DNA from 2 places in the Thiosocius teredinicola genome. Region 1 is predicted to be linked to the other one. Evidence: predicted binding sites of a transcription regulator. Region 1 holds the regulator's gene; the other holds the start of a gene.
The links. Region 1 encodes FNR, which switches genes on or off when oxygen is low (the NO sensors DNR and NnrR bind a similar motif). Its sites were predicted from a motif close to TTGATNTANATCAA; they were not measured.
Positions count from the first base shown of each region.

Region 2: B1781_RS00275 (type IV pili methyl-accepting chemotaxis transducer N-terminal domain-containing protein) is a predicted target of FNR. The motif match lies at 1,680-1,693, and genes of this name have one in related genera.

Region 1 is NZ_CP019936.1:2,918,911-2,923,877, reverse strand. Features, by position in the region: gene ccoO (cytochrome-c oxidase, cbb3-type subunit II) at 1-463, opposite strand, end outside; gene ccoN (cytochrome-c oxidase, cbb3-type subunit I) at 483-1,910, opposite strand; gene fnr (fumarate/nitrate reduction transcriptional regulator Fnr) at 2,075-2,839, opposite strand; gene B1781_RS13930 (sulfur globule protein CV1) at 2,998-3,393, opposite strand; gene B1781_RS13925 (CTP synthase) at 3,793-4,967, shown strand, end outside.
Region 2 is NZ_CP019936.1:60,958-65,924, reverse strand. Features, by position in the region: gene modA (molybdate ABC transporter substrate-binding protein) at 1-629, opposite strand, end outside; gene B1781_RS00275 (type IV pili methyl-accepting chemotaxis transducer N-terminal domain-containing protein) at 830-1,600, opposite strand; gene B1781_RS00270 (TRAP transporter large permease) at 1,744-3,108, opposite strand; gene B1781_RS00265 (TRAP transporter small permease subunit) at 3,098-4,279, opposite strand; gene dctP (TRAP transporter substrate-binding protein DctP) at 4,662-4,967, opposite strand, start outside.

The DNA of each region.
Region 1 (4,967 bases):
TCGCGGCAGTGTCATTGCCGGTCAGTTTGTTGTCGCTCAACCATGAGTAGGAAGGCATGTTCGACTCCGGCACCACGTCGCGTGGGTCGTTCAGATGGGCGTAGTGCCAATCGTCACTGTAGCGACCGCCAACGCGGGCCAGGTCCGGACCGGTGCGCTTCGATCCCCACTGGAAGGGGTGGTCGTAAACCGACTCACCCGCAACCGAGTAGTGACCGTAACGCTCGGTTTCCGCACGGAACGGACGGATCATCTGCGAGTGGCAGTTGTAGCAACCCTCGCGGACATAGATATCCCGACCTTCCAGACGCAACGCACTGTACTTGGTGACGCCAGGCGCCGGCTCAGTGGTTTCCGTGAGGAAGAACAGCGGGACGATTTCGACCAGGCCGCCGACACTGATAACCAGGATTACCAGGATCGCCAGCAGGCCGACGTTCTTTTCAACGACTTCATGTGACATTTTCGGTACTCCTTTCTTATCAGTGGGCTGCCGGTGCCGGAATGGCATCGTCAGCGTCGGCTACACGGCCCTGCGAGGCCGTTTTCCAGACGTTGTAGGCCATCAACAGCATGCCGCCGAGGAACATGGCCCCGCCGAGCAGACGGACGTAGTAGAACGGATAGGTACGTTCCACCGATTCGATGAAGGAGTAGGTCAGGGTGCCGTCGGCGTTAACTGCACGCCACATCAGGCCTTGCATGACACCGGCGATCCACATGGCAGCGATGTACAGCACAACGCCGATGGTGGCCGTCCAGAAGTGCAACTCGACCAGCTTCATGCTCGCCATCTCAACCCGACCGAACATACGTGGGATCAGGTAGTACAGCGAACCGATCGATACCATCGCAACCCAACCCAACGCACCCGAGTGCACGTGGCCCACGGTCCAGTCGGTGTAGTGCGACAGCGCGTTGACGGTCTTGATCGACATCATCGGACCTTCGAAGGTCGACATGCCGTAGAACGACAGCGAAACGATCAGGAATTTCAGGATCGGGTCGGTGCGCAGCTTATGCCAGGCGCCCGACAGGGTCATGATGCCGTTGATCATGCCGCCCCAGGACGGTGCCAGCAGGATCAGCGAGAAGATCATACCGACCGACTGTGCCCAGTCGGGCAGTGCGGTGTAGTGCAGGTGGTGCGGACCGGCCCACATGTAGGTCGAGATCAGTGCCCAGAAGTGGACGACTGACAGACGGTACGAGTAGACGGGGCGACCGGCCTGCTTCGGTACGAAGTAGTACATCATGCCGAGGAACGCAGTGGTCAGGAAGAAGCCCACGGCGTTGTGGCCGTACCACCACTGGACCATCGCATCGATGGCACCGGGGTAGAAGCTGTAGCCCTTGGTCAGGGTGGCCGGGATGAACGCGCTGTTGACGATGTGCAGTACCGCAATCGTCAGGATGAAAGCACCGTAGAACCAGTTGGCTACGTAGATGTGCTTGACCTTACGTGTGGCGACCGTGCCGAAGAATACGATCGCGTAGATCACCCAGATGACGGCGATCAGCAGGTCGATCGGCCATTCGAGTTCGGCGTATTCCTTACCGCTGGTGATACCCAGGGGCAGCGTAATGGCAGCCAGTACGATGATCAGGTTCCAACCCCAGAAGGTGATGGAGGCCAGCGGACCACCGAACAGCCGGGTCTGACAGGTGCGTTGCACCACGTAGTACGACGTGGCGAACAAGGCCGAACCGCCGAAGGCAAATATGACAGCGTTCGTATGCAACGGACGCAGGCGGCCGTAGCTGAGGAACGAAATACCATCGGTGAGTGTCGGAAAGGCCAGCTGAGCCGCGACGATAACGCCGACGAGCATCCCGACGATGCCCCAGATAACCGTCATCACCGCAAACTGGCGCACGACCTTGTAGTTGTAGGTGGTCTGTGACTCCATTACGCGTCTCCCAAGTGAAAAAACCATCGGTTGGTTTCAACACGGAACCAACCGATCTGGGGCGCACACTAATTGTTAATAAGGAGTCGCTACTTTGATGTGGGTCAACTGGGTGTCGCAGACCCACATCGCAATGATTTTTGTCGCTTTCAAATTGAGCTAGATCAATTTGATGGTCTTGCGCGATGACGCTCGCAATGGGTTTGATGCGTAACCATGGAACGCAGTCGTTCCAGATCGAGGATCTGCACGTGTTTGCGCTCGACCTTGAGGATCTTCTCCTCCTGGAAGCGGGTAAACAGCCGGCTCACCGTTTCCAGCGCCAGGCCGAGATAACTGCCGATCTCCTGGCGTGACATGCTGAGGAAGAAATCCGACGCCGAGAAACCACGTCGATGAAAGCGGTCGGACAGGCTCAGCAGGAACGAGGCAACCCGCTCTTCAGCCGTGCTGCGTCCGAGCAGCGTCATCATCTCTGCGTCCTGGCTGATCTCTTTGCTCAGCAGACGGAACATCTGGTGCTGCAGGCTGGGGATGTTGGAGGCCAGGTCTTCAAGCCGCTCGAAGGGCAGCTCGCAGATTGCGGTGGTTTCGAGTGCACGCGCGCTACAGCCGTGCAGATTTTCCTGGATCGCATCCATGCCCAGCACCTCGCCGGGCAGATGGAAGCCGACGACCTGTTCATCGCCGTCATTGGTCTGCGTATAGGTTTTGACCGCCCCCGTCTTGACAACGTACAGATTGCGGAACGGTTCGCCCGAGCGGAAGAGGTGATCGCCGCGTTGCAGCGGTCGATTACGTTTGACGATCGCATCCAGACGATCGACATCCTCCGGTCTCAGGCCCATGGGGAGGCACAGCATGGAGAGGCTGCAATCACGACAAGCAACCTTGATTTTATCGAGTGAAATGACGTTCTTCTCAGCCAAGGTGAATGCCTTTGTTGGTTCCCTGAGGGTTGATCGGAAACTGCACTGTGATTGTGCGAATTTTTTTGACCTTGATCAATAACCTTAGTTAGGTAGAAAGAGACGCGCAAAAAAAACCCGTCCACGACGGGACGGGCTTTGGTGCTCGAGCGAGAAGCTTATTCGCTCGCGGCCGGTGCTGCGGGGGCCGCAGGCGGTGCTACCGGAGCACCCCAGCCGGGGCCGTAACCGCCGCCCCATGGGCCGTAACCGCCGTAACCGGGGCCGTAACCGTAGCCGCCCCAGCCGGGGGCGCTGTAGTTGTAACCGCGGCCATAGCCGTCACCGTAGCCGTAGCCACTGCCGTAGCCACGCATATTGGTGTTGCCGCGGCCGCTCATATTCATGCTGAAATCACCGGCGCCGGCGGCATCGCCCGAGCCCCAGCCGTCGCCCCAGCCCGAGGTGTTGCCGTAGCCGTAACCGCGGTTGTAGTTGTTGTCCCAGTTGTTGCCGCCCCACGGGCCACCGCCGCCCCAGGGGCCGCCACCCCACCAGGCGCTAGCCGATGACATGGTTAATGCAGCTGCGCCGGCGACGAGCGCAGCGCTAAGTGCTTTTGCGAACTTCCGCATTTCGTTAACTCCTTGAGTGAGCTTTTGTGTGAGTGAGGTGAGCCTCCCTGCGTCGACGGGACTCATGGCACTGCCGGGGAGATGAGTCGTCGGCACGGAGTCGGGATCGTTCCTTCCCGAGCAAGACTGAATATAGACCAATGCATTGGCTGCCACTAGCGCCAAAACCGGCGAATTGCCGCTAAAACGTTGGAATATAAGGGCAAATTGACACTGCCTCTGATCCTGATCAAGTTCCCAGAAGTTAAACCCGGTCGCGATTTGTGATTGAGTGCAGAGGGGCTCTCTGGTACCGTTTAAGCCCGTCCGTTGCAACCTCCTTTTTGAGCCCTCCGGCCCATGGCTAAATGCATTTTTATTACGGGCGGCGTTGTGTCGTCCCTAGGCAAAGGTATTGCCTCTGCTTCGCTTGGCGCTTTGCTCGAAGCGCGTGGCCTCAAGGTCACGATGATCAAGCTGGATCCCTATATCAACGTCGACCCGGGCACGATGAGCCCGTTTCAACACGGTGAGGTATTCGTCACTGACGACGGTGCCGAAACCGACCTCGATCTGGGGCACTACGAGCGTTACATCCGTACCACGATGGGACGCAACAACAACTTCACGACCGGCCAGATCTACGAGAACGTGATCCGCAAGGAGCGCCGTGGCGATTACCTCGGCGGTACCGTGCAGGTCATTCCGCACATCACCAACGAGATCAAGGAAAGCGTGCGCCGCGGTTCGGCCGATGCCGACGTTGCGCTGGTCGAGATCGGCGGTACCGTGGGTGACATCGAATCGCTGCCGTTTCTCGAGGCCATCCGTCAGATGGGCGTCGAGATGGGGCGCGAGAACGCCTTGTTCATGCACCTCACGCTGGTGCCGTACATCGCGGCCTCGGGTGAGATCAAGACCAAGCCGACGCAGCACTCGGTCAAGGAACTGCGTTCGATCGGTATCCAGCCGGATGTGCTGGTGTGCCGCGGCGACCGTCCCGTGCCCGACGGTGAGCGCCGCAAGATCGCGCTGTTCACCAACGTGCCTGAGCGCGCCGTCATCTCGGCAGTCGACGCCGACAGCATCTACCGCATCCCGTTGCTGTTGCATGCGCAAGGCCTGGACGAGATCGTCGTCGATCAACTGCGCCTCGATGTGCCGCCGGCCGATCTGAGCGAATGGCAGGCGGTCGTCGATGGCCTGGATCATTCGAAAGGCGAAGTCGATATCGCGATGGTCGGCAAGTACGTCGATCTGACCGAATCGTACAAGTCGCTCAACGAAGCGCTGATCCATGCCGGCATCAAGACCGGCCACAAGGTCAATATCCACTATATCGATTCCGAGGCCCTGCAAAGCGACGGCATCGGTACGCTGAAGGATATGGACGCGATCCTGGTGCCGGGCGGCTTTGGCGAGCGAGGCGTGGAAGGCAAGATCGCCGCGGCGCAGTATGCGCGTGAAAACCGCATCCCTTATCTGGGCATCTGCCTGGGGATGCAGGTCGCTGTCATCGAATTTGCACGTCATGT
Region 2 (4,967 bases), 1.9 Mb from region 1:
CGGATCGGGTCATACATTTCTTGCGGCACGATCCAACGTGAACCGCCGTCGCTCAACACCACCTGGGCCAGGGCGACGAAGCCGAGTTCGGTGTTGCCGGTGGCAGCGAACTGGTGGGTTTGTGCAATCGAATCGCCGCGCACGAGCTTGGGGCGGACTGCCTTGGCAATGCCGAGCGAATCCAACACCTGCATGGCCGCCACACCGTAGGGTGCGGTCTTCGGATTGGCGATGGCCAGCCGTTTGAAGCCTCCGTTCTTCAACACGTCGGCCGTGTCGCCGATCAGATCTTCCTGTTTGCTCCAAAGCACGAGTTTGCCGTTGGCATAGGTGAACTGACCGCTGGCCTTGCCCGCCTCGACCAGCTTTCGCGGCCTCTCCTGGTCGGCAGCGAGAAACACGCCGAACGGCGCGCCGTGAAGGATCTGCGCGTAGAGCTTGCCGGTCGAGCCGAAGCTCAACACGGCCTTGTGGCCGGTCGCTTTCTCGAAACCGGCGGCGACCTCTTTCATCGCTGCGGTGAAATTTGCGGCAACCGCCACATTCACTTGGTCGCCGGATGCGGTCGCGCCGATCATCAGCGCAGCCCATGCAACGGCCGAGCGCAACAACCTCTGAGCATTCCTCATCTGTACAACTCCATACACCAACCTCGCAGACGGCCGGTCGACGACAGCCGTATCCGCATCAAAGTGTCAGCCACCAACCAAGCACTTTTCAGGCCGCTTTGTGAACCCGTTGTTTCATCGAGGATTCCCTACTGAAGATCGAGGCCACCACCGGCCCGAGATGTCGGCATTGCGACAAGTTTGTGCACGCCGAGAGGCTGTCAGTGCAGATTGGCGTACATCGCTGTGACGTCGTTCATCTGCGCCATGATCTTATCCATTGAGCGAACAACCAGCGAGGGCACACGCGTGTTGTACTTCTTGCTGTAGTTGCTGATGTTGAAGATCTTCCAGTTCTTATCCACCTGGGAAAGGGCGTCGGTGATCTCCGCCGTGTTGATCTTGGCACCGTGCAGTTGAATCAAGGCGGTGCTGAACTCATCGACCGCGCCTTGGTATTGCTGTTGCACCAACGCGGCGTCCATACCCCATGTCTCCAACAGATAGAGCTTGGCGATGCGCTGCGACAACATCCGTTGGCGCCCGGCAAGGTTGACCATGCCACCGGCCTGGGTGCCGGCCCGTTTTTCGAGCAACAGCACGAACTGGTGAGACTCTTGCAACAGCAGTTCGGCGAGATCGTTGACCTGTCCGATACGGCTGGCGTCGGGCGCGTTCAGCAATTCAGTGCGAAGCTCGCTCCACAGCAGCCGGGTCTTGTCGATCTGCTCGTTCTCTTCACTGGTTTCGGCGACCTTCGACAGCTCTTTGAGCTGTTTGTCGAAGCGGGTCAACGCCGCATTCAGCTCACCGCGCGCCCCCGGGTTGAGGTCCATGCCCAACAACGCGTAGGCCTTGACCATGCGCTGGGTCAGCATGCGCTGACTGCCGGCCTTGTCGATCGCCGGTCCGAGGCTCGACGCTGCCGAAGCCCCGCCACACAGGGTTAATAGAAGGATCACAAAGAGCGAATAGTATTTGGTATTGTTCATTGTTATCTGAATCGTGAACGCTTATCAGTCGTATTGGAAAACGGATCGCGATACTAGCGCCCAAGACAAGCCGCGCTAAATGACACACGTCAATTGCCTTAAGGATTCAGGAAGTTTGTTACTGCAGTTGAATCGCCGGGCTCCTAACCGTAGACCTGCCGCGGCAACCACAGAACGATCTCGGGGAAGATGATGCACAGCGCCAGCCCGACGGCCTGAAGAAACAGGAACGGCAGTGAGGAGCGATAGATCTGCGCCATTGTCACGCCGGGCGGCGCAACACTCTTCAGGTAGAACAGGGCATAGCCGAAAGGCGGACTGATGAACGACATCTGCATGTTCACCATGTAGACAACGCCGAACCACAAGGCGAGCTCTTCCGGCGCCACCCCGGGCAGGCCGAACACGCCATCGAACGACAGGGTCTTCATCAGCGGCACGAAGATCGGCACGGCGAGCAGCAGGATACCGACCCAGTCGAGGAACATACCGAGGATGACCAGGATCACCATCATCAAGGTCAGGATGCCGTACGGCCCCAGGCCGGTGCCGATGATGGTTTCGTTGACGAACTGCTGACCGCCGTTGACCACGTAGAAACCGACGAACAGGGTCGCGCCGAAGATGATCCACAACACCATGCCGGTAACCCTAAGCGTAGTCAGCGCGGCAGCGCGCGTATTTTCCCACGACAGGCGACGGTGCATCGCCGCAACCACGATCGCACCGAAGGTGCCGACACCGGCGGCCTCGACCGGCGTTGCGATGCCGGCAAAGATGATGCCGAGCACCAAGGTGACCAGTGCAATCGGTGCCATCATGTTCTTCAGCAGGCGCAGCTTTTCGCGCGTATCGACGCGTTCCTCGGGCGGCAGCGCCGGACCCGCTTCGGGCTTGAAGAAGGTCACGATCAGCACATACAGGATATACATGCCCGACAGGATCAGGCCGGGCACGACCGCGCCGATGAACAGCTCGCCAACCGACTGCTGCGCAACCACGGCGAACAGGATGGCGAGGATGGATGGCGGGATCAGGATGCCGAGCGTGCCGCCGGCCAGGATCGAGCCGCAGGCGATCGTCGGGTGATAGTTGCGTGCCACCATCGCCGGCAAGGCGATCATGCCCATCGTGACCTCGGTGGCCCCGATCACACCGCACATCGCGGCCAGCAAGGTTGACGCGATGATGGTCGCGACCGCCAGGCCGCCGCGCAAGCCGCCGAGCAGCTTGTACACCATGTCGTACAGCTCTTCGATGATGCCGGCACGTTCCAGCATGGAGGCCATGAAAATGAACAGCGGGATCGCCGATAACTGGTAATCGGTCATCAACGGGAAGATGCGCGACGGCAGGATGTTGAGCATCTGCGCGTCGCCGAACAGGAACAGGAACACGCAGGCCAGGCCGCCGGTAACGAAGCTCAGCGGCAGGCCGGCCATCAACAGGATGGCGAGCGAGCCGAACATCAGTACGGTCAGCCACAGGATGTCGATTTCAAGCCCCACAGTGCGACTCCGGTGGCAGATGACGCAGGCCGCGATAGGCGGCGACGTCGTTGAACAGGCGGACGATGCCCTGCAGCAGCAATAGCACGGCCCCCAGCGGCAGGGCGAACTTCACCGGGTAGTACTGAATACCCCATTCGGTGAAGGACACCTCCTGCGCCGACCAGGCATCGTGGAAGAAGATCCAGCCGGTCACCAGCAGGGTCACCGTGAAGATAAAGAAGAACACCGACGTGATCAGATCGGCCAGCGCCTTGCCGCGCTCGCTCAGATGCGTGTACAGCACATCGACCCGCACATGCGCGTTCTCCCGCAGGCAGAAGCCGCCGGCGATCAGGTACTGCATGCCGAACATCAGGAACATCGCCTCGTGTGCCCAGTTGGTCGGCGAGTTGAACACGTAGCGTGCGACGACCTCGTAGTAATAGGCGAATACCGCGATCAACGACCAGTAGGCGACGAACTCCCCCGCCTTTGCGTTGAACCAATCGACATAGCGCTCGTACCAGGGCAGCGACTTGTCCAACGTGAACTCAGGCACCGTCTCGGCGCACGGCAGCGCTATGCCCTCTTCGCGGGGAACGTGTTCGCGCGCGTTGCAACGCGCGACCAACCTGGGAATCAGCAAGGCGTCGATCAACATCAACAGCACGATGGCCGCCCCGGCCGCCATCGCGAGATTGCTCCAGTAGGCGGCGTGCTCCTGCGCTGCAGTGTTCTCGGCCTGTGCCGTCACCAAGCGCTGTTTGGCCTCGACGAGTTTCGACTCGGCGTCTTCGAGACGCGTGCGATTACGTTCGCTGTCGCTGCGTTGCAGGCGCTTCTGCGCCTTCTCTACGTTGCGCTCACCGCGACTGATTCGGCTCTCCGCCAGCTTGACCGCGTTGGCGCCTGCTGACACCTCGTCACGCACGAGCCGTGCCTCGACGTTGATCAACAGAACGCCCACCAGCAGCGCCAAGAACACCGCCGCGATCGGGCTTTTCACGTACAGGCGGTGAATACCGAGGAAGCCACCGGTCGCCCAGAAAAAATAGGCAAGCCCGGTCGATACCGGCTGATCACTCTGCCTGTGGCGCGAACGCCGATACAGCCAAGCGGCAAACAGCGGAAACAACAGCAAGGTTGCCCAATAGAGCCAGTGCGGCAGAACAAAACTGATTTCAGGCATGCGCGTTAACCTGCATGTTGCACCCGTATTCGAAGGCGCCGCGAGTTCCGCCACCGTTGTGACACCACGTCGCTGCGTACACGAAAGCCGCGGCGCTCACTTGAGCGACCGATCTGCTGTGAGCCGATGGCAACAGGCGAACGCCGGACCGAAGGGCGCGGCACACGTATGTACCGCGTCGCACCTTGGCCTGGCGAACGAGTAACAGCGGAGATTCGAATACAACGACACCCGATACACAATGTGCTGTCTGACAAGCTGCCGGTTTCAACCGAAATTCCCAAGCACCCAAGCGGCTGCTCAGCCAGTGTCCTTCAACCCGTTCAAGCAGCAGAGCCATCTAGAGCGCGGGCACCCTCACGGATGCCCGCTCTCGCGGTGGTCAGACGTTCAGCGAATGACCCTCTACCATGTCCGGCGTCACGTAGCCCAGCGAGCCCGACATCATGTAGTCGAGCTGAATCTTGAACACGCGTGCCGCATCCGGATCCTTGTTGGCCCACTTGAACCACAGCGGTACCGCCAGTTCGGTGAACGCGTCGACATCGTCCTGCGTCAGGCGCGTGACCTCGGTGCCGGCCTCGGTGAACTTGGCCCAGGCCTCCTGGTCGGCCTTCTGGATCGCCGCATGATGCAGGTCGGAATAGACATGCACCTCCATCTCGACAAACTGCTTCATGCTGTCGGA